3 regions of the Photobacterium japonica genome follow, and region 3 is predicted to be linked to each of the others. Evidence: predicted binding sites of a transcription regulator. Region 3 holds the regulator's gene; each other region holds the start of a gene.
What was found. The regulator CRP, encoded in region 3, controls carbon source genes, mostly activating them, when cyclic AMP is high. The targets are predictions, from matches to a motif close to TGTGANNNNNNTCACA.
Positions count from the first base shown of each region.

Region 1 (6,611 bases), on a different contig from region 3:
CAGCACGACAAGTAACAGATTAAGTGTTTATTTTACATCGTAACCTACAACCAAAAGTGACAGCGTCACCAATACCTGCGCCATTACACAATGACACAAATGCTTATTCGCTCATGCGTACATCGATTCATTATCTCAACCACTTACGTAAAATGTCTCCCTTCGCCCATGAATTTCCCTTTCCGCCTTGCCTCTTTCCGCCTAGTTGCGGGATACTTACTGTATGTGTCCTGAGATGTTACGCTTAGATTGACAGCAACAATGACAAAATTAATTATAAAACAATCACTTATTTTAGCTTCCGTGGCTTCAGGAAACGACAATGAAAAACACAAATGAACCAACATTGTTTTGGTTAGATTACGAAACCTTCGGTGCTACGCCTTCTCTTGATCGTCCTTGCCAGTTCGCGGGGGTGCGTACGGATATGGACATGAACATCATCGGCGAACCGCTGGTGATTTACTGTAAGCCGCCGATGGATTACCTCCCGGCACCGGAAGCGTGTTTGATCACCGGTATCACACCGCAAAAAGCCCATCAGGAAGGCTTGTCTGAGCCTGAATTTATTGCCCGTATTCACGAAGAGTTGTCGAAACCGAATACGTGTGTGATTGGCTACAACAACGTGCGCTTTGACGATGAAGTCACGCGCTACACCCTGTACCGTAACTTCTTCGACCCGTATGCGTGGGCATGGCAAAACAACAACTCACGCTGGGATTTGCTGGACATTATGCGTACCTGCTACGCCTTGCGCCCAGAAGGCATTAACTGGCCAAACAATGAAGATGGCTTGCCTAGCTTTAAGCTGGAACTGCTTTCTGTGGCCAACGGCATTGAACACGCCAATGCGCACGATGCAATGGCCGATGTGTACGCGACCATTGAACTGGCAAAGATTGTGAAAAACAATCAGCCGAAACTGTTCAATTACTTCTTTGAATTACGCCATAAGCGCAAGCTGCAAGAACTGATTGATATTGTTGAGCTGACACCGCTGATGCATGTCTCTGGCATGTTTGGGGTGGAATGTGGCAACACCAGTTGGATTGTGCCGATGGCATGGCACCCAGACAACAAGAACGCGGTGATCACGGTGAATTTGGCGATGGACCCGACCCCATTGCTGGAACTGAGTGCCGATGAACTGCGTGAACGTCTGTACACCAAACGTGCTGATCTGGCGCCTGACGAATTGCCTGTACCGCTAAAACTGGTTCACCTGAACAAGTGCCCGGTATTAGCACCGGCGAAAACCTTGCGTGCGGAAGATGCAGCGCGTATCGGTATTGACCGTGAACAGTGCCTGAAGCACCTGCAAATACTGAAAGCGCACCCTGAAGTGCGTGAAAAACTGCTGGCGATTTACAGCCAAGAGCGTGAGTACGCCGAAAACAACAATGTGGACACGCAGCTATATTCAGGCTTCTTCTCGCCCGCTGATCGCTCAACGATGGACATTATTCGTCAAACCTCACCGGAAGAGTTGGCGAAGTTTGAGCTGAATGTGGCAGACCCGCGTATCAAGCCATTGCTGTTCCGCTACCGTGCGCGCAACTTCCCGATGACGCTGGATTACAAAGAACAGCAACAGTGGAAACACTACTGTCAGGATTTCTTTGAAGAGAACCTGCCGAACTACATGCAAAACCTCGAAGCATTAGGTCATGAGCACCAAAGCAGCGAGAAAAACATGAAGATCCTGAAAGCGGTGTATGACTATGTAGCGTCGCTGGTCTAACTGTTCAGGCTTTATATTGTCACCTCTGCAGTCCGCGCATTGCGGGTAAACGATAGAAACGTCGGCATATTTAAAAATCCCCTCATGCATTTCATGCTGAGGGGATTTTTTATAAGGCAATATCCTAACAATGACATTGCACAACCCGTGCAGTGCACTCACACTTTACGCTGTATGGAGCGCATGCATTCACAGGTCCAAGGAAAGTCGTCGTAACAAAAGTAGTCGTCATTAAAGTGGTATCTATGACAACGCAAACGCTGACCCGCTGTTACCGTTTCACAACGGTCGATTTTGAGCCTGATCTGTGCCTGTTGGTGTGGAAAGACCGTGCCGACACCGCACTCACGGTGCATGAGTCGCGTCTGTTGGAAGTGCTGTGCTACTGCGCCGGTGAAGTGATCAGTGCGGAATCACTCTACGACAAAACCTTTGTGCAAATTGACCCCTACGAAGACAGCCACACCAATCACTATGATCTAAACACCATCTTCAAATCCCTCACCCGTAAATTGGAATACCACGGCGCGATGGGTATTCCCATTGAAGCGGTGCCCCATTATGGTTTTCGCGTGCCGTTACCGGAAAAAGCCTGTCGCCGAATCCATGAAGACAGCACGCCACCATCGGCGCCACCAGACGATCCATCACCGGAACCTGACCCCCTGTCATCGACCGAACACATCGTAAAACACAGCCGTTTGCATAAAGTGTCTGTCGCACTGCTTGCCTTAGCCGGCCTCGCTATGATCTTTGCCTCAGATTAGCCTTCTGCGACCTCCCCTTGCCCGCGAAACACGTTATGATCCCGTTCTAAGCCCGTTAAATTTTCTGTGGCTTAGATCACGTTTATTTTGTATGATAAATAAAATTTCCTCAGACAAATCCTGAAGGGCTCATGGCATATCTTCGCTCATTTTTAATCATTTTTGTGTGTCTCATGATTGGTAAAGGGATACAGCACTTCAGCGGCATCGCCATTCCCGGTAGCATTATTGGCATGCTCCTTTTGTTTCTTTCTCTCTCTATGGGACTGGTGCCTGCACAGTGGGCGATGCCCGGTTGCCACTTTCTGATCAGACACATGGCGCTGTTGTTCGTGCCAGTCGGTGTGGGATTAATGAATTACCTCGACTTGATTCAGAATAACAGCTTAACCATTTTACTCAGCACCATTGGCAGCAGCGTGGTGGTCTTTATCGTGATCGGTATTGCAACGCATTATAAGGAACAACAATGATTTGGTTATTGGCTACTCTTGTTGTTTTCTACGGTGCACGTTACCTCACGAAATTCATTAAGCACCCGATTGTGAATCCGTTACTCATTTGCCTGTTGGTACTCATCCCTTTGCTCATGTGGCTTAACGTGCCTTACGAAACCTATTTTGAGCAAAACAAGTGGATCAATGCCCTGCTGGAACCAGCGGTTGTGGCGCTGGCGTTTCCTTTGTATGAGCAGCTGGGTCAAATCCGTCAAAAGTGGAAAGTGATCCTCACCACGTGCTTTATCGGCAGTATATTGTCGATGGTGACCGGTGCTGGTATCGCTTTGATGATGGGGGCTGATGCCCAGTTAACCGCGTCTATCCTACCTAAATCCGTGACAACGCCGATTGCGATGGCGGTGTCTGAACAAATTGGCGGCGTGCCATCGGTTGCGGCGATCATGGTGATTCTGGCGGGTTTGTTTGGGGCGGTGTTTGGTTACCCCCTGTTTAAGCTGATTGGGGTACACGCACCGATTGCGAAAGGTTTGACGATGGGAACGGTATCGCACGCGCTGGGCACAGCAAAAGCGGCCGAAGAGAATCACCAAGAAGGCGCGTTCAGTTCGCTGGCGTTGGTGATATGCGGGGTAATGACGTCCATTTTGGCACCGCTCGTATTCCCATTGATAATGAAGCTATTTTCATGAAAAATTTGCGATAACGTGCAAGTAATCGAATACATGAGTAAGTTATTGATTAAAATCGTTAATCTTTTTACAAACCGTGTGACTCGACTCCCAAACATGTAACAAGTGAAAGTATCAAGCACTTAGTGTGATCTGGATCACACACAATTATTATCACTCCGCCTACAATATTTCTCCATATACAAGACGGAGTGATAACTCATGCACACTAAAGTAAAGGATGCTTTAGGCGCTCTTCCAGCAGACCTAGCCGCTGCCATCAAACCGGTGTTAGAAGCTGATAACTTTGATGCCACACTTAGCCCTGAAGCGTTCGCTGAACTCATGTCGAAGACGCAATTGTCAGACAGTGAGTTACGTGTTGCATTACTTCCCCTTGCTGCCGCCTATTCTGTTGCTCCTATTTCTCATTTCCACGTTGGTGCGATTGCCCGTGGCTTATCCGGTACTTTGTACTTTGGTGCCAACATGGAATTCGTTGGGACCGACTTGTCACACAGTGTCCACGCCGAGCAATCTGCCATTAGCCATGCATGGCTAAAAGGCGAAACCGGCATTCAGGACATCACGATCAACTACAGCCCATGTGGCCATTGCCGCCAGTTCATGAACGAACTGACGACCGCAAATGACTTGATGGTGCAATTACCACAACGTGACGCGAAAACACTGCAAGCGTATTTGCCAGAATCATTCGGCCCAAGCGACTTGGGTATCAACGATGCACTTCTAACCCTCGTTAATCACGGCATGGCGTGTGATGATACCGATGCGCTGCTGCAAGCGGCTTGTGAGGCTGCTAACCGTGCCCATGCGCCTTACACCAATAACTTTGCGGGTGTCGCACTGCGTACACAGTCAGGTGACACGTTCGTGGGCATGTACGCAGAAAATGCAGCTTTCAACCCAAGCCTGCCACCGTTACAAGTCGCGCTGATCAGCATGAACATGGCCGGTTATGATTTGTCTGAGGTGGCGGCGGCCGCATTAGTCGAAAAAGCCGGTAGCACCATCAGCCACCGCGCCAACACCGAACACGCACTGCACGCCTTAAACGCGGATATCCCTTTCCGTTATTTGGCAGTGTAATCATCGAAAAGCCGCCTTAGGGCGGTTTTTTTGTGCCAAAACACCGCATTGAATAGAAAAATGTTCCATCCGCACGGTGCCAAGAGTATGATTTTTGCGTTTATCACTTAACGAAATCACCCATTCATGTCACACCAACATCACCCACTACAAGGGGCGAGCTGGATGCTTACGGCAGGGTTTGCGTTTGCCTTAGTTAATAGCTTGGCGCAATACCTCAGCATGTATATGCATCTTCCGTCCACGACCGTCGCCCTGATCCAATACTTTATTGCGCTAATTGCCATTTTCCCTTGGTTGCGATCGCTAGGTCTGCGTACGGCCCTGAAAACCGACCATTTTGGCATGCACTGCTTCCGCGTCTTTTTATCTGTGATCGGGATTCAACTTTGGCTATGGGCGTTAGCCTACCCGGTTCCGATTTGGCAAGGGATTGCGTTGCTGATGACGTCGCCGCTGTTCGCAACCATTGGTTCGGGCTTGCTGCTGAAAGAAAAAGTCGGCACGGCACGTTGGATTGCGACCCTGACCGGTTTCATTGGTGCCATGATCATTCTTGAACCGTGGGCAGATGGCTTTAACTGGGCCACGTTACTCCCTGTGGGTGCGGCGTTCTTCTGGGCCAGCTATTCGTTGATGGTGAAGAAAATGTCAGCGTATGATTCACCGACCACCATGGTGGTGTACCTGCTTATTTTGATCACGCCGTTCAATATTTTCTTAGCACTGCCTGATTTTACAATGCCAGCGACCCCGTTCACGTGGGGCTTGTTGGCGGCGGCAGGCTTGCTGACCGCGCTAGCACAATGGGCGATTGCCAAAGCCTATGCGGTGGCAGATGCGTCGTTTGTGCAGCCATTTGACCATGCCAAACTGCCACTGAACGTACTGGCGGGTTGGGTTGTCTTTGGTTGGGCACCACCGGGCCGTTTATGGCTGGGAGCGGCGATCATTATTGGATCTGTGGCTTTCATTACCCAGTGGGAAAACAGAAAGCACGCCAAAGCGAAAGCCTAAGCCCTCACGGGTCATGTCTAAACTGCTCGTTACCTTGTGAAAGCCGCTGTTGAGCGGCTTTTTTCGTGTTATCCCTTTTGCATCCCCCCCCCTTTGTCTTACCACCCAACAGTAAGACAGTAAATAGACGGAATAAGGGGAAATGTCGATTTTCTCGTCATTCCTGTTGTTTTCCTCGCCAACGAAATAGCAAACGATTGCGTGGCAACTGAAATCCTGTATGATCTGCTACAACGTCAGTCTCAACCCAGTAAGGAATGTCAATGTTAGGATCAGCAACCCGCCCGCAGGCTACGCGCGTATTACTTCTTGGCGCTGGTGAACTTGGTAAGGAAGTCGCCATTGAATGCCAACGTTTAGGACTTGAAGTCATTGCGGTTGACCGCTACGCCGATGCCCCTGCCATGCATGTGGCACACCGTAGTCATGTGATCGACATGCTCGACGGTGACGCATTGAAGCAGGTGATTGCCATTGAGCAGCCACATTATGTGGTGCCTGAAATTGAAGCGATTGCAACCGACACGCTGGTAGCACTGGAAGCGCAAGGCGTGAACGTGGTGCCGACAGCCAATGCAACGAAACTGACCATGAACCGTGAAGGCATTCGTCGCCTTGCGGCTGAAACGCTGGCCATTCCTACGTCCCCTTACGCGTTCTCAGACCAATACGATGACTTTGTCGCCTCTGTTGAGCACATCGGCACACCGTGCGTTGTGAAGCCGATTATGAGCTCTTCTGGCAAAGGTCAGAGTGTGATCAAAACACCGGCAGACATTGAAGCGGCTTGGCACTACGCTCAAGAAGGCGGCCGTGCGGGTGCTGGCCGTGTGATTGTCGAAGG
Region 1 is NZ_JAKJSN010000020.1:86,560-93,170, forward strand. It holds gene sbcB (exodeoxyribonuclease I) at 323-1,744, shown strand; gene L4C36_RS09250 (hypothetical protein) at 1,990-2,511, shown strand; gene L4C36_RS09255 (CidA/LrgA family protein) at 2,643-2,984, shown strand; gene L4C36_RS09260 (CidB/LrgB family autolysis modulator) at 2,981-3,661, shown strand; gene cdd (cytidine deaminase) at 3,863-4,750, shown strand; gene L4C36_RS09270 (DMT family transporter) at 4,877-5,767, shown strand; gene purT (formate-dependent phosphoribosylglycinamide formyltransferase) at 6,031-6,611, shown strand, end outside.
Region 1: a site for CRP is predicted at 3,788-3,803, ahead of cdd (cytidine deaminase). Genes of this name have one in related genera too.

Region 2 (6,611 bases), on a different contig from region 3:
TGCGTCGCGACAGTGAACGCAAACTCAACAGCACCAAAGCGTCTTACCAGCGCATGCTGACCGCAATGCACCGTGCAGAAAAGAAAATGACGCCGGTACTCGATACCCTGCGCGATAACACCCTGTACCTCAAGCATAACCTCAATGCGGCAGCGATTGGATCGCTGCAAGGTGAGTTTAGCAGCCTGCAGCGAGATATTCAGCGTGCCATCACCGATATGGAAGCAGCCATTGCGGAGTCTGAGCGTTTCATCTCACACCTCAACAAAGCCTAAACCATAGACGCACGACGGTAACAACGCCCTATCCTCACAGCGTTAACGCGTAAGTTGGGCCAGCACCCAGTTGGCCCGCTCCGCAACCGTTCCCCACGGCACCTCAACCACCTCATACCCCAACGCCTGATAGGTCATGAGTAACTGCTGATGGATCTGCACTGCTTCCACAAAGCTGTGCGGGCGCTCATCATCTTGCACATAGATGGCTTCATGCGGCGCACAGAAGAACACCACAGGGTGATAGCCCTTCGCAGCCTCAAGATATGCCTCACTCACCGGCACGCCGCCAAGGGCCATATACGCGCAAATATCACCAATGGCGCGATCCACAAAGGCCGGTACCGTGCCGCGTGCCGCTTGCGCGCGTTGCTGTCCCATGAGATCCAAGCACAACGCCGCAAAGCGCGGCAAATCGGTCCACGGCAGCACACCATCGGGTTGCTGCGCCTGTTCACGGATCAGGGTGCGAGACGCCTCGGGAAACGTCAGATAACCTTGCTCGGCCAAGGCCATCAGCAAGGTGGTTTTCCCCGCCCCGGGCCCGCCGGAAATAATCATCGGTTGCATCATGTTTTCTTCTGTCGGTGTTAGATAAGCGCACTTTTCTCGGCGCCAGATACAACAATCCCTCCATGGTCAGACCGATGGAGGGATTGAATTAACGGCAATTAACTAGTAATTACTTACCAGAACGACCTGCACGCTTACGATCGTTTTCTGTAAGAAGCTTCTTACGAATACGAACGCTTACTGGTGTTACTTCTACTAGTTCATCATCATCGATGAATTCTAGTGCCTGCTCAAGCGTGTGCTTGATAGCAGGAGAAAGTGTTTGCGCTTCATCAGTACCTGATGCACGAACGTTAGTCAGCTGCTTACCACGAAGACAGTTGATAGTCAGGTCGTTAGAACGGTTGTGAATACCGATGATCTGACCTTCATACACTTCATCACCGTGCTCAGAGAACAAACGGCCACGCTCTTGAAGGTTAAACAGTGAGTATGTTACCGCTTTACCCGTACCGTTAGAGATCAATACGCCGTTTGCACGTTGACCGATAGTACCGCCCTTGTGTGGACCGTAGTGATCAAACGAGTGGTAGATAAGGCCAGAACCAGACGTCATTGTTAGGAACTCAGTCTGGAAGCCGATAAGACCACGAGAAGGCATCATGAAGTCCATGCGAACACGGCCTTTACCATCTGGTGCCATATCTTTCAGTTCACCTTTACGGATACCGATGTTTTCCATGACACTACCCTGGTGCTCTTCCACCACGTCGATAGTTACCACTTCAAACGGTTCCATTAGCTGGCCGTCTTCTTCTTTCAGAATTACTTCTGGACGAGATACTGCTAGCTCGAAGCCTTCACGACGCATGTTTTCGATCAGGATAGACAGGTGAAGTTCACCACGGCCTGAAACACGGAAACGGTCTGGACTGTCAGTTTCTTCAACGCGTAGTGCAACGTTGTGTACCAATTCTTTCTGCAGACGCTCAAGGATGTTACGAGAAGTAACGAACTTACCTTCTTTACCCGCGAACGGAGAAGTGTTCACCTGGAAAGTCATGGTTACTGTTGGTTCATCAACAGAAAGAGCTGGCAGTGCTTCAACGGTGTTCACGTCACAGATAGTGTCTGAAATTTTCAGCTCACCAAGACCTGTGATAGCGATGATGTCGCCCGCTTTAGCTTCTTCAACTTCGTGACGCTCAAGACCTAGGTAGCCAAGAACTGTACCCACTTTACCGTTACGCTTCTTGCCTTCAGCATTAACGATTGTTACTTGCTGGTTTGGCTTAACAGAACCGCGAGTTACACGCGCAACACCGATAACACCAACATAAGAGCTGTAATCTAGCTGAGAGATTTGCATCTGTAGCGGGCCGTCAACGTCAACACTTGGTGCTGCAACGTTATCAACAACCGCTTGGAACAATGGTTCCATATCTTCGCCAGTAACGCCTTCTTCCATCGTTGCCCAGCCGTTTAGTGCTGAAGCATAAACTGTGGTGAAGTCTAGCTGTTCGTCAGTTGCGCCTAGGTTATCGAACAAGTCAAAGATTTGATCCATAACCCACTCAGGACGCGCGCCAGGACGGTCGATTTTGTTGATTACAACGATTGGCTTCAAGCCGTGCGCAAACGCTTTTTGCGTTACGAAACGTGTTTGAGGCATTGGACCGTCAACGGCATCAACGATAAGCAGAACAGAGTCAACCATAGACATGATACGCTCAACTTCACCACCGAAATCGGCGTGTCCTGGGGTATCTACGATGTTGATGCGGTAGTCATTCCAGTTAATTGCTGTGTTCTTAGCAAGAATGGTAATGCCACGCTCTTTCTCGATATCGTTCGAGTCCATTACACGCTCTTCGGCTTCACCGCGAGACTCTAATGTGCCAGACTGCTGAAGCAGTTTGTCAACCAAGGTAGTTTTACCGTGGTCAACGTGCGCAATAATTGCGATATTTCTTAATTTATCGATCAGTTGATTAGACATGGATTTCACATTCACTCAGAACATGCAGCGACCGGATGGCGCCACTTGGTTAAAAAAACGGCTCACAATCTAACAGATTTTACGCTAAAACCCACGTAATATGTGATTTATATCACCGCCTTTTTTTCCCCCCCTGTTTTTTCCCTGTTTTTTCCTGCTTTTCCTGCCAATAATTCTCACAAATAAGGCTCTATTTCCCGGTTCATTTTTCATCTCACTGATTGACAATATGCCGGGGTGGGCTAATGTAGATACGCGTCGCCCTGTCGGGAATGTTAGGCTCTTGCACCATAATGGTGCACTGATTCCCCACAATGGTGCGAATAAAGGAATTTTACGCCCCTCAAACGCCAAGAATGCGCTATTTTGGGGCTTTGAAAAGTTGGCACGGTTCTCGCTTATAACAAATCATGCGAGCGGACATCGCTCTCACCTATTTTGTTGCGGCCCGTTGCCCAATCTAACACCGGAGGTTACTCAAGATGTCAGTTGAAAACGTACTAGCGCTGATCCAGGAAAACGAAGTGAAGTTTGTTGACCTACGCTTTACCGATACCAAAGGTAAAGAGCAGCATATCTCTATCCCTTCTCACCAAATCGACGCTGACTTCTTTGAAGAAGGTAAAATGTTCGATGGTTCTTCAGTAGCTGGCTGGAAAGGTATCAACGAATCAGACATGGTGATGATGCCGGACGCAGCAAGCGCAGTGCTTGACCCATTCACTGAAGATGCGACGCTGAACATCCGTTGTGACATCCTCGAGCCTGCCACTATGCAAGGCTACGACCGTGACCCACGTTCTATCGCTAAGCGTGCTGAAGACTTCATGCGTTCAACGGGTCTTGCAGACACCGTATTGGTTGGCCCAGAGCCAGAATTCTTCCTGTTTGACGACGTGAAGTTCAACACTGACATGTCAGGCTCTTTCTTCAAAATTGATGATATCGAAGCCTCTTGGAACTCAGGTTCTGACATCGACGGCGGTAACAAAGGTCACCGTCCAGGCGTGAAAGGCGGTTACTTCCCAGTTGCCCCTGTCGATTCATCACAAGACATCCGTTCTGCTATGTGTTTGATCATGGAAGAAATGGGTCTCGTTGTTGAAGCACACCACCACGAAGTAGCCACTGCGGGTCAGAATGAAATCGCAACGCGTTTCAACACCCTGACAACCAAAGCAGATGAAATCCAAATCTACAAATACGTGGTGCACAACGTCGCACACGCATTTGGCAAAACAGCGACCTTCATGCCAAAACCACTTGTGGGTGATAACGGCAGCGGTATGCACGTTCACATGTCACTGAACAAAGACGGTCAAAACCTCTTTGCAGGCGACAAGTACGGCGGCCTCTCTGAAATGGCACTGTTCTACATCGGCGGTATCATCAAGCACGCACGTGCAATCAATGCGTTCGCGAACCCAGCAACGAACTCGTACAAGCGTCTTGTACCGGGTTACGAAGCGCCTGTTATGCTGGCTTATTCTGCCCGTAACCGTTCTGCGTCAATCCGTATCCCAGTGGTACCAAGCCCGAAAGCACGTCGTATCGAAGTACGCTTTGGTGATCCAGCGGCAAACCCATACTTGGCATTTGCAGCCATGCTAATGGCTGGCCTTGACGGTATTAACAACAAGATCCACCCTGGCGAAGCCATGGATAAAGACTTGTATGACCTACCGGCAGAAGAAGCCGCTGAGATTCCAAAAGTGGCTGAGTCACTTCAAGGTGCCCTACAGGCGCTTGACGAAGATCGCGAGTTCCTAACCACAGGCGGCGTGTTCTCTGATGACTTCATCGACTCTTACATCCAGCTAAAATCAGCCGATGTAGAGCGCATCAACATGGCAACACACCCACTAGAATTCGAACTGTACTACTCTGTATAAGTAACGTACTGAGAGAACTCGCTAGAGAATATGGCCAGCCTCACACGCTGGCCTTTTTTGTATTGCTGATCCTTCAATGCCTGCCAACAATAGACAGATCATCCACAGCCACGCCCTAAACTTATGAAAATACGTCACCTTACGCTCTTGATCGGCCTTGGACTTGTCACTGGCATGTCAGGCATGGCCGTGGCCGATACCATTTACACTTGGAAAGATGAAAATGGGGTCACCCACTTTACCGATCAGCCCAACCCCGAGGCGAAGGTACTGGATATCAAGCCGCCAAAACGCCAAAGTTCTCCCGATCCACAGTCCGACACCGCAGCCAACGATCCCACGGCACCGGCCAGCGGCGACGAGGATGAAGCAAACTTACCCAAAGCCGGCATTACCCTGCTAAGCCCCACCCACCAGCAAACCTTGCGCGATAACAGCGGCAATATTCAAGTCGCCGCCAGCAGTACTCGCCAATTGAAAAAAGGCCACACTGCCCGCTTGCTGCTGGATAGTAAAGTCGAAGGCCGCGCCCAAACCCAACTGCAGTGGCAACTGAACAACATCAATCGCGGCAGTCATACCCTGCAAGTCCAATTGCTCAAATACGGCAAGGTAATTGCATCGTCTGATAAAGTAACGGTTTACCTCCACCGTGCAGGCGTCAATCAGCGGCCAACCATTCCACAACCGCGCTAACGTTCTTCGCATATTTTCGTTCTCGATACCGGGTAGACACGCTACACTTGGATGCACCAATTTGGTGCGTTGATACTTTCATGCACCACCATGAATGGCATCCACAAGGACGGTAATTGTGACGGTCGAGTTTTCTTCCCTGATTGTAGATAATCTGGTGACGGCGATTGTGCTGCTGGATGAGCAGCTAACAATCCATTACGTCAATCCCGCCGCTGAGCAACTGCTCGCCTGCAGTAAGCGCCGCTTAGATCAGACTCGCCTGTCAGATATCTTGCAGCACAGCTCCCTCGAATTGAACTTGCTGCCCGCCATTCTGCACAGCGGACAAGGCTTGGCCGACAGCGATGTCACCTTTGTTATTGATGGTCGCCCCCATCGGCTTGAGCTCAATGCCAGCCCGTTATCGTGGCAGCGTGATTTACTGATTTTGCTCGAACTCAAGCCCATCGACCAACAACGTCGGATCAGCCAAGAGCTGAACCAACACGCCCAACAACAGGCCGCCAAAGAATTAGTCCGTGGCTTAGCCCATGAAATCAAAAACCCGCTGGGTGGGCTGCGTGGCGCCGCTCAACTGCTGGAAAAGACCTTACCGGATCCCAGCTATACCGAATACACCCAGATGATCATCGCCCAAGCCGACCGCTTGCGTAACTTGGTTGACCGCCTGCTCGGCCCCCAGCGTCCTGGCACCCGCCATGACGGCAATATCCATGCTGTACTGGAAAATGTCCGTCAACTGATCAGCCTCGACGGTGGAGAATGCCTGCATATCCATCGCGATTACGATCCGAGCCTGCCCGATTTCACCATGGATCCCGAGCAACTCGAACAAGCCATTCTCAATATTGTCAGTAATGCCGCCCAAGCGTTACACCCCCATGGCGGCGGCAATATCACGCTGAAAACCCGTACTGCTCACCAAGCCGTGATCCACGGCCAGCGCCACCGCGTGGCCGCTAAAATCGACATCATTGATGATGGCCCCGGAATCCCGCGGGATATCCAAGACACCTTGTTCTACCCCATGGTGACCGGGCGTGAAGGCGGCACCGGACTGGGCTTGTCTATTGCGCAAAACCTGATTGATCAGCATCAGGGAAAAATCGAAGTCGTGAGTTGGCCGGGGCACACCAAGTTCACGCTCTATCTGCCGATCAAATGACCCCCATCACGCTGAAAGGCATCAACAGAATCATTCGCTCCGCACCATGATGCGGGGCGTACAACACG
Region 2 is NZ_JAKJSN010000021.1:65,368-71,978, reverse strand. It holds gene L4C36_RS09660 (DUF2959 domain-containing protein) at 1-275, shown strand, start outside; gene L4C36_RS09655 (AAA family ATPase) at 318-845, opposite strand; gene typA (translational GTPase TypA) at 958-2,787, opposite strand; gene glnA (glutamate--ammonia ligase) at 3,270-4,679, shown strand; gene L4C36_RS09640 (DUF4124 domain-containing protein) at 4,803-5,375, shown strand; gene glnL (nitrogen regulation protein NR(II)) at 5,470-6,543, shown strand.
Region 2: a site for CRP is predicted at 2,889-2,904, ahead of typA (translational GTPase TypA). Genes of this name have one in related genera too.

Region 3 (6,611 bases):
ATTTGCTCAGCCCAGAAGCGCAGGCGGTGATCGGGGAAGTCCATGACAATACCCGCCCGGCGTTGCGTTTGTTGGAGAAAGAAGGCTTTAGCTGTCGCGGCTATGTCGACATCTTTGACGCTGGCCCGACCGTTGAATGCGAACTGCGCAATATTGAATCGGTACGCCATTCACAACAGTGTCAGGTGGTGATTGGTGACCCTCAACACGGAAAAGATTGCGTGATCAGCAATACTTCGTTTACTGGGTTTCGGGCCGTGGTGGGGCCGGTGTCTATCGCTGGGCCGGAAGCGGGCGCGCAAGCCGTGATCCGTGCCGACATGGCCGCCGCGTTGCAGGTAAAGCAAGGCGATCCGATCCGTTTGATTGTTCAATAAGGAGACGTGTTATGACGCAATGGATAGCAGGACATTGGCTCGCAGGCGAAGGCGAAGCCATGGTGTCGCTGAACCCGTTTACCGAGCAACCGGTCTGGCAAGGCCACGCGGCGACGCCAGCCCAAGTGGAAGCGGCGGTGGCCAGTGCCCGCGATGCCTTGCTGGCGTGGCGCCATACGTCATTGTCGGACAGGCAGGCGTGGGTAGAGCGTTTTGCCCAGCTGGTTGAAGCCAACAAAGAAACGCTCGCCACCGTGATTGCAGAGGAAACCGGTAAGCCGTTGTGGGAAAGCCGCACCGAGGTGGGCGCCATGGTCGGTAAGATTGCGATTTCATTGCGTGCCTATCACGAGCGTACTGGCGAAAAACAGAAGGCGATAGGCACAACACAGGCGGTGCTGCGGCATCGCCCCTTAGGGGTGATGGCGGTCTTTGGCCCCTATAATTTCCCAGGCCATTTGCCGAACGGCCACATTGTGCCTGCGTTGTTAGCGGGCAATACCGTGGTCTTTAAACCTTCAGAGCAGACGCCCAAGGTCGCGGAAATCACGATGACATTGTGGCAGCAAGCAGGATTGCCGGATGGGGTGATCAATTTGGTGCAAGGCGGACGGGCAACAGGAGAAGCTTTGGCGCAGTCATCCGGCATTGATGGGCTGTTGTTTACCGGCAGTGCACACACGGGTCACCTGCTGCACCGTCAGTTTGCCGGTCACCCAGAGAAAATGTTGGCACTGGAAATGGGCGGCAATAACCCCTTGGTGGTGTCACCGCACTATGGCGACTTGGACGCCACTGTCTACACTATTATTCAGTCGGCGTTTTTAAGTGCCGGTCAACGTTGTACCTGTGCACGCCGATTGTATGTGCCGCGTGGAGAGGAAGGGGAGCAGTTGGTGGCGCGTTTAGTAACGTTAACGCAGCAGCTGCATATCGATGGGCCTTTTGCGTCCCCAGCGCCGTTTATGGGGCCACAAATATCCGTGGCCGCCGCCGATCGTATCGTGCAAGCCGAAGCGGACTTAGTGGCATTAGGGGGAAACAGCCTGCTAACCGCCACGCGCGGGCAAGGGGCGATCGTGACGCCTGCGATCATCGATGTGACTGCCGTCGTGGCGCTGCCGGATGAAGAGTATTTTGGTCCCTTGTTGCAGGTCGTGCGTTATGACACGTTGGCAGACGCCGTGACGTTGGCCAATGCCACCCGCTTTGGGTTATCCGCCGGGTTGATCTCGACCGACGATCCGGAATGGGCGTATTTTCTCGATCATATTCGCGCTGGGATCGTGAACCGTAACCGACCGTTGACCGGTGCCAGTGGCGATGCACCGTTCGGTGGGCCGGGGGCATCGGGTAACTTACGCCCGAGTGCGTATTATGCTGCCGATTACTGTGCCTATCCCATGGCATCGATGGAAGGGGCGCACCCCGAGTTGCCCGCCCAGCCGATCCCTGGCATGGGGAGCGACCTAAACCGCGAAATAGACAGCGAATAGACAGCGAGTGATGTCACCTTGTGAGGAGGGGATGAGATGGAACGGGTAGTGCAATTGTTTGATAATTTGTGGCAAGACTATGTGCAGCGGTTATGCCCGTCGGCGCAAGAGGTACATGACTTGCTGACGGAAGAAGAGCCGCTGCACAATGATCACATCGCATTGCGGACGTTTAATTTACCCAAAGTCGGGTTAGACCGACTTGCCGCGCCCTTCATTGCGATCGGGTATAAGCCGATGGGGAAATACCATTTTGACGGGAAAAAGCTCTATGCCGAGCATTTTGAGCACCCTAATCCCCTTGCGCCGAAAGTGTTCATCAGTGAATTGATGGTGGGGCAATTCAGTGCTTTGTTCCAAGAAACCGTACGGGATTTGATTGAGCAGGTGCCGGAATCGGTGATGCGGGATCCGTCGTTCTTGTTTGGTGGGCGAGTTTGGGATTTGGACTACGCCACCTATGAGTTGCTGTATGCGGAAAGCGAATATGCGGGGTGGTTGGCCGCACACGGCTTTGGCGCGAACCATTTTACTGTCAGCATTAATCACCTTGAACAATTTACTGAGGTGGCAGAAGTGAACCATCTGCTGCAACACAATGGGTTTACTATTAATGCGTCAGGCGGTGAAGTGAAAGGGTCGCCTGCGGTGATGCTGGAGCAGTCAGCGACCTTGGCCGATCAGGTCGATGTAGGCTTTATCGATGGGGTATACACCATTCCCGGTGGCTTTTATGAGTTTGCCAAACGTTATCCGACCGCTGAGGGCGAAGCGTTGTATTCGGGGTTTGTGGAAGCGTCAGCCGATAAGATCTTCGAAAGCACTGATGTGCCTGTGATGGCCAGAGAGCCGTAGCCATACGAGAAATATAGCACCCCGCGCCATCCCTGTTCGATAGCGAGTTCATTACACGGTGCGGTGGTCGCCGTATTTACAGGTGGCGGCTGTCGAGGGGGGAAATCTCTAACCCAGGACGCGCGGTACCATAACGGGGAAGCTCCTGTTGTTCCAAGAAAGATCGTCCATCACTAAACCCGGTGAGCTCTACCGTTGTCGGCAGTGGGAAGGTGGTGCCAGCTGAGAGTGTGGTGTGATGCTGGGAGAAACGTTCAATGTCCATTGCGTGTATTTCCATCCATAGAAATCAGAGTGCCTTGATATGCATAATGTAGCATCAAGTGTGGACGTGGCAAACAAGGAAAAGAGTGAGCTCGCTAACAAATATGCTCTGTGGCGATACATTAAGCCAAAAAAAAGCCGCACATGGCGGCTTTTTTTATAGGTGTGATCCGTACGTTTAGCGCGTACCGTACACCACAATCGTTTTACCGTGAGCAGAAATCAGGTTTTGCTCTTCCAGCATCTTCAAGATACGGCCAACGGTTTCACGAGAACAACCGACGATCTGACCAATTTCCTGGCGGGTGATCTTGATCTGCATGCCGTCTGGGTGCGTCATTGCATCTGGCTGTTTCGCCAAGTTCAGCAATGTTTGCGCGATGCGGCCGGTTACGTCCAAGAACGCAAGGTCGCCCACTTTCTGGCTTGTCACTTGTAGGCGACTTGCCATCTGTGCAGACAGACGCATCAAAATGTCTGGATTGACTTGGATCAGCTGACGGAATTTCTTGAATGAAATCTCAGCCACTTCACAAGGGGTCTTTGCACGTACCCATGCGGTACGCTCTTGGCCTTCTTCAAACAGACCTAGCTCACCAATGAAGTCACCTTGGTTTAGGTAAGACAGGATCATTTCCTTGCCTTCTTCATCCTTGATGAGAACAGCAACAGAACCTTTAACGATGTAATAGAGCGTTTCAGCTTTTTCACCCGCATGAATCAACGTGCTTTTTGACGGGTACTTATGAATGTGGCAATGGGAAAGAAACCACTCTAAAGTTGGATCTGTTTGAGGTTTACCTGGAACCATATTACTAACTTCCTCTGCGTTTGTTGCCCAACAACGACGTCCCTATACGTTTGAGGCCGGGCCTAACAATAATGTAGTTCGCCGTTTAGGATATTCAGTCAACGGCAAGGCTGCAAGCTGACCTGAATAATTAGTTCAGAGTTTATCTTTTTTCGGCACGCTTTTCTTGATATTGATCTATCGGGCGCGGCCATTTTATACCCATAAGTGTGCACATGATCACACGGTTGTTAGATAGTGCCCAAATCCCTCAAAAGTAGTAAGGAGAATGCAATGCAATCACGCGTTAAATGGGTAGAAGGGATGACCTTCTTAGGCCAGTCAAATTCAGGTCATAGTGTGGTGATGGACGGCAATGGTGGCGAAAAAGCTCCCAGCCCGATGGAGCTGGTTTTGATGGCAGCAGGGGGATGCAGTTCGGTGGATGTGGTGAGCGGGTTAACGTCTGCGGGCCAGCCGATCACCGCCTGTGAAGCGCAGATCAAAGCGGTACGTCGTGAGCAAGCGCCGCGTTTATTTACCTCGGCCAATCTGCATTTTGTGGTGACTGGCCACGGGTTGGATGAAACCTTGGTGGCAAAAACCGTGGCGGATTCGTTAGAGAAATACTGCTCAGTGTGTTTGATGTTGGGTGAAGGCGTAGAAATGACTCACTCGTACGAGATCATTGAAGCGTAAGACAGAAAGAAGGGACGAGGGGCGAGTAAGTGCGGAAAAGCAAGGGTGGTCGAGAGCGGTCCTTGGGCCCTAAGGCCCTATGGTAAGAGCGAGAACTGAAGTACTTGAATCTTGAATGAGAAGCGGTATTTTGACCACAGGACCACAGGACCACAGGACCACAGGACCACAGGACCACAGGACCACAGGACCACAGGACCACAGGACCACAGTCGCTCTTACTCGTCACTCGCTACTCGAAAACTCGTCTCTTGTTGCTTTTGCTCTGACTCGACACTCGTCCCTATAAACGCGCAAACTTGTTCTTCGTCCCTGCTTTTCCTACCCAATCTTCCCGGTATCTATCAACTGTTGGATCAAGGGGCGCATGATCAGCTCCATCGCAAAACTCATCTTGCCGCCGGGCACGACTAACGTGTTATGGCGTGACATGAAGGAGCCTTGGATCATCGACAGCAGATAAGGGAAATCGACCTTCTTGATCCCACGAAAGCGGATCACCACAAAACTCTCATCCAAACTGGGGATGGCTTTTGCGCTCAATGGGTTAGAGGTGTCTACCGTCGGCACGCGCTGAAAGTTAATGTGGGTGCGAGAAAACTGAGGGGTGATGTAATTGAGGTAGTCATCCATTGAGCGAACAATCGATTCCATTACCGCCTCACGCGAATGACCCCGATCGCGGGTATCGCGGACGATCTTTTGGATCCACTCCAAGTTCACGATCGGCACCATGCCTATCAATAAGTCGACATGCTGTGCCGCATTGGTGTCACCGTCGACCACCCCGCCATGTAACCCTTCATAAAACAACACATCGGTATTTTCTGGCAATGACTGCCACGGGGTGAACGTACCGGGCATCAAGTTATAAGGCACGGCTTCATCGAAGGTATGCAGATAACGGCGGTATTGGCCGCTACCATCCAGGCCGTATTGGCGGAAAAAATCGGCCAGTAGCGGGAAGTCATTGGCTTGCGGGCCAAAGTAGCTGATATGGCGACCTTGCTCTTTGGCTTTGCGGATCTCGACATCCATCTCGGGGCGGGTGAAGCGGTGAAAGCTGTCCCCCTCCAGCCAAGCGGCATTGATGTTCATCATATTGAACATTTTACGAAACGCTTCGGAGGTGGTGGAGGTGCCGGCCCCCGACGATCCCGTGACGGCTATGATCGGATGTTTTGCTGACATGACAAACCCTGTCGTTAACATTAACGGAAAGAGTTATTAACAGGCTGGCAGGATAATAGCAAGTTAGATTGTCAAAAATGCTGGTGGGCTAACCGAACCAGCATCCTTGAGGCGGGCATCACAATCTTGCATATCGATGCGAAGGGGGCGGGATCAGGCGCGGCCTAAATCGCGGCGCAGTTTGATGTCGACCGTTTCGTGCAATTCCGAAAAGAAAATCACCGCCTCGCCACTTTCGAGTTGCTGACGGACATGCTGCACTTTACTGGCCATGCTGAGCTCCTGTTCACCGTAATCGGTGCCTTCGCGCAGCACAAAATGCTCGATCAGGTTGGTCAGGGTCTCTGGATCAATGTCTTGCCAAGAAATAATCATGGGTGTGGTCATCATGGTTGAACAGAATTCCTTATTATATTGGCAATGTTGTCACTTGTAGAGGGCTTGCAGTTGCTGCAGGAACCATGCGGGTACCGTGTGTTCCAACCAAAAGACCGGTTGACGCCAGTGGCCGGTGACAAACCCGACGTGGCCGCCATGGTCAGACAGGTGGTAATCAATGTGCGGCGGTAGCGGCTGTTGCGGGATCACGGCCTCGGTCATGAATGGGTCGTCTTTGGCATGGATGATCCGCAGCGGGGTGGTAATGCGCTCGAGTTTGGATAAGCCGCTGCACCGTTGGTAATAGTCATCGGCATTGGCAAACCCGTTGAGGGGAGCGGTAATGTGTTCGTCAAATTGCCATAAAGTGCGAATACGCTGCGCGGCATGGGTATCGAGCGGCATAGCCAGCGGGTGCGCCTGAATCTTTTGGTCGAGATTACGCTTCATCGAACTCACGAGGTAGCGTTGGTAAACTTGGGAAAAACCTTGCTGGATACGGCTTGAGCAGGCCGCCAAATCGAGCGGCGGAGAGATCACTTGGGCGGCGAGCAGATCAGC
Region 3 is NZ_JAKJSN010000007.1:194,066-200,676, forward strand. It holds gene astA (arginine N-succinyltransferase) at 1-377, shown strand, start outside; gene astD (succinylglutamate-semialdehyde dehydrogenase) at 389-1,873, shown strand; gene L4C36_RS01425 (DUF1338 domain-containing protein) at 1,910-2,728, shown strand; gene L4C36_RS01430 (hypothetical protein) at 2,805-2,993, opposite strand; gene crp (cAMP-activated global transcriptional regulator CRP) at 3,171-3,803, opposite strand; gene L4C36_RS01440 (OsmC family protein) at 4,077-4,481, shown strand; gene L4C36_RS01445 (phosphoribulokinase) at 4,803-5,672, opposite strand; gene L4C36_RS01450 (YheU family protein) at 5,826-6,047, opposite strand; gene L4C36_RS01455 (hydrolase) at 6,099-6,611, opposite strand, start outside.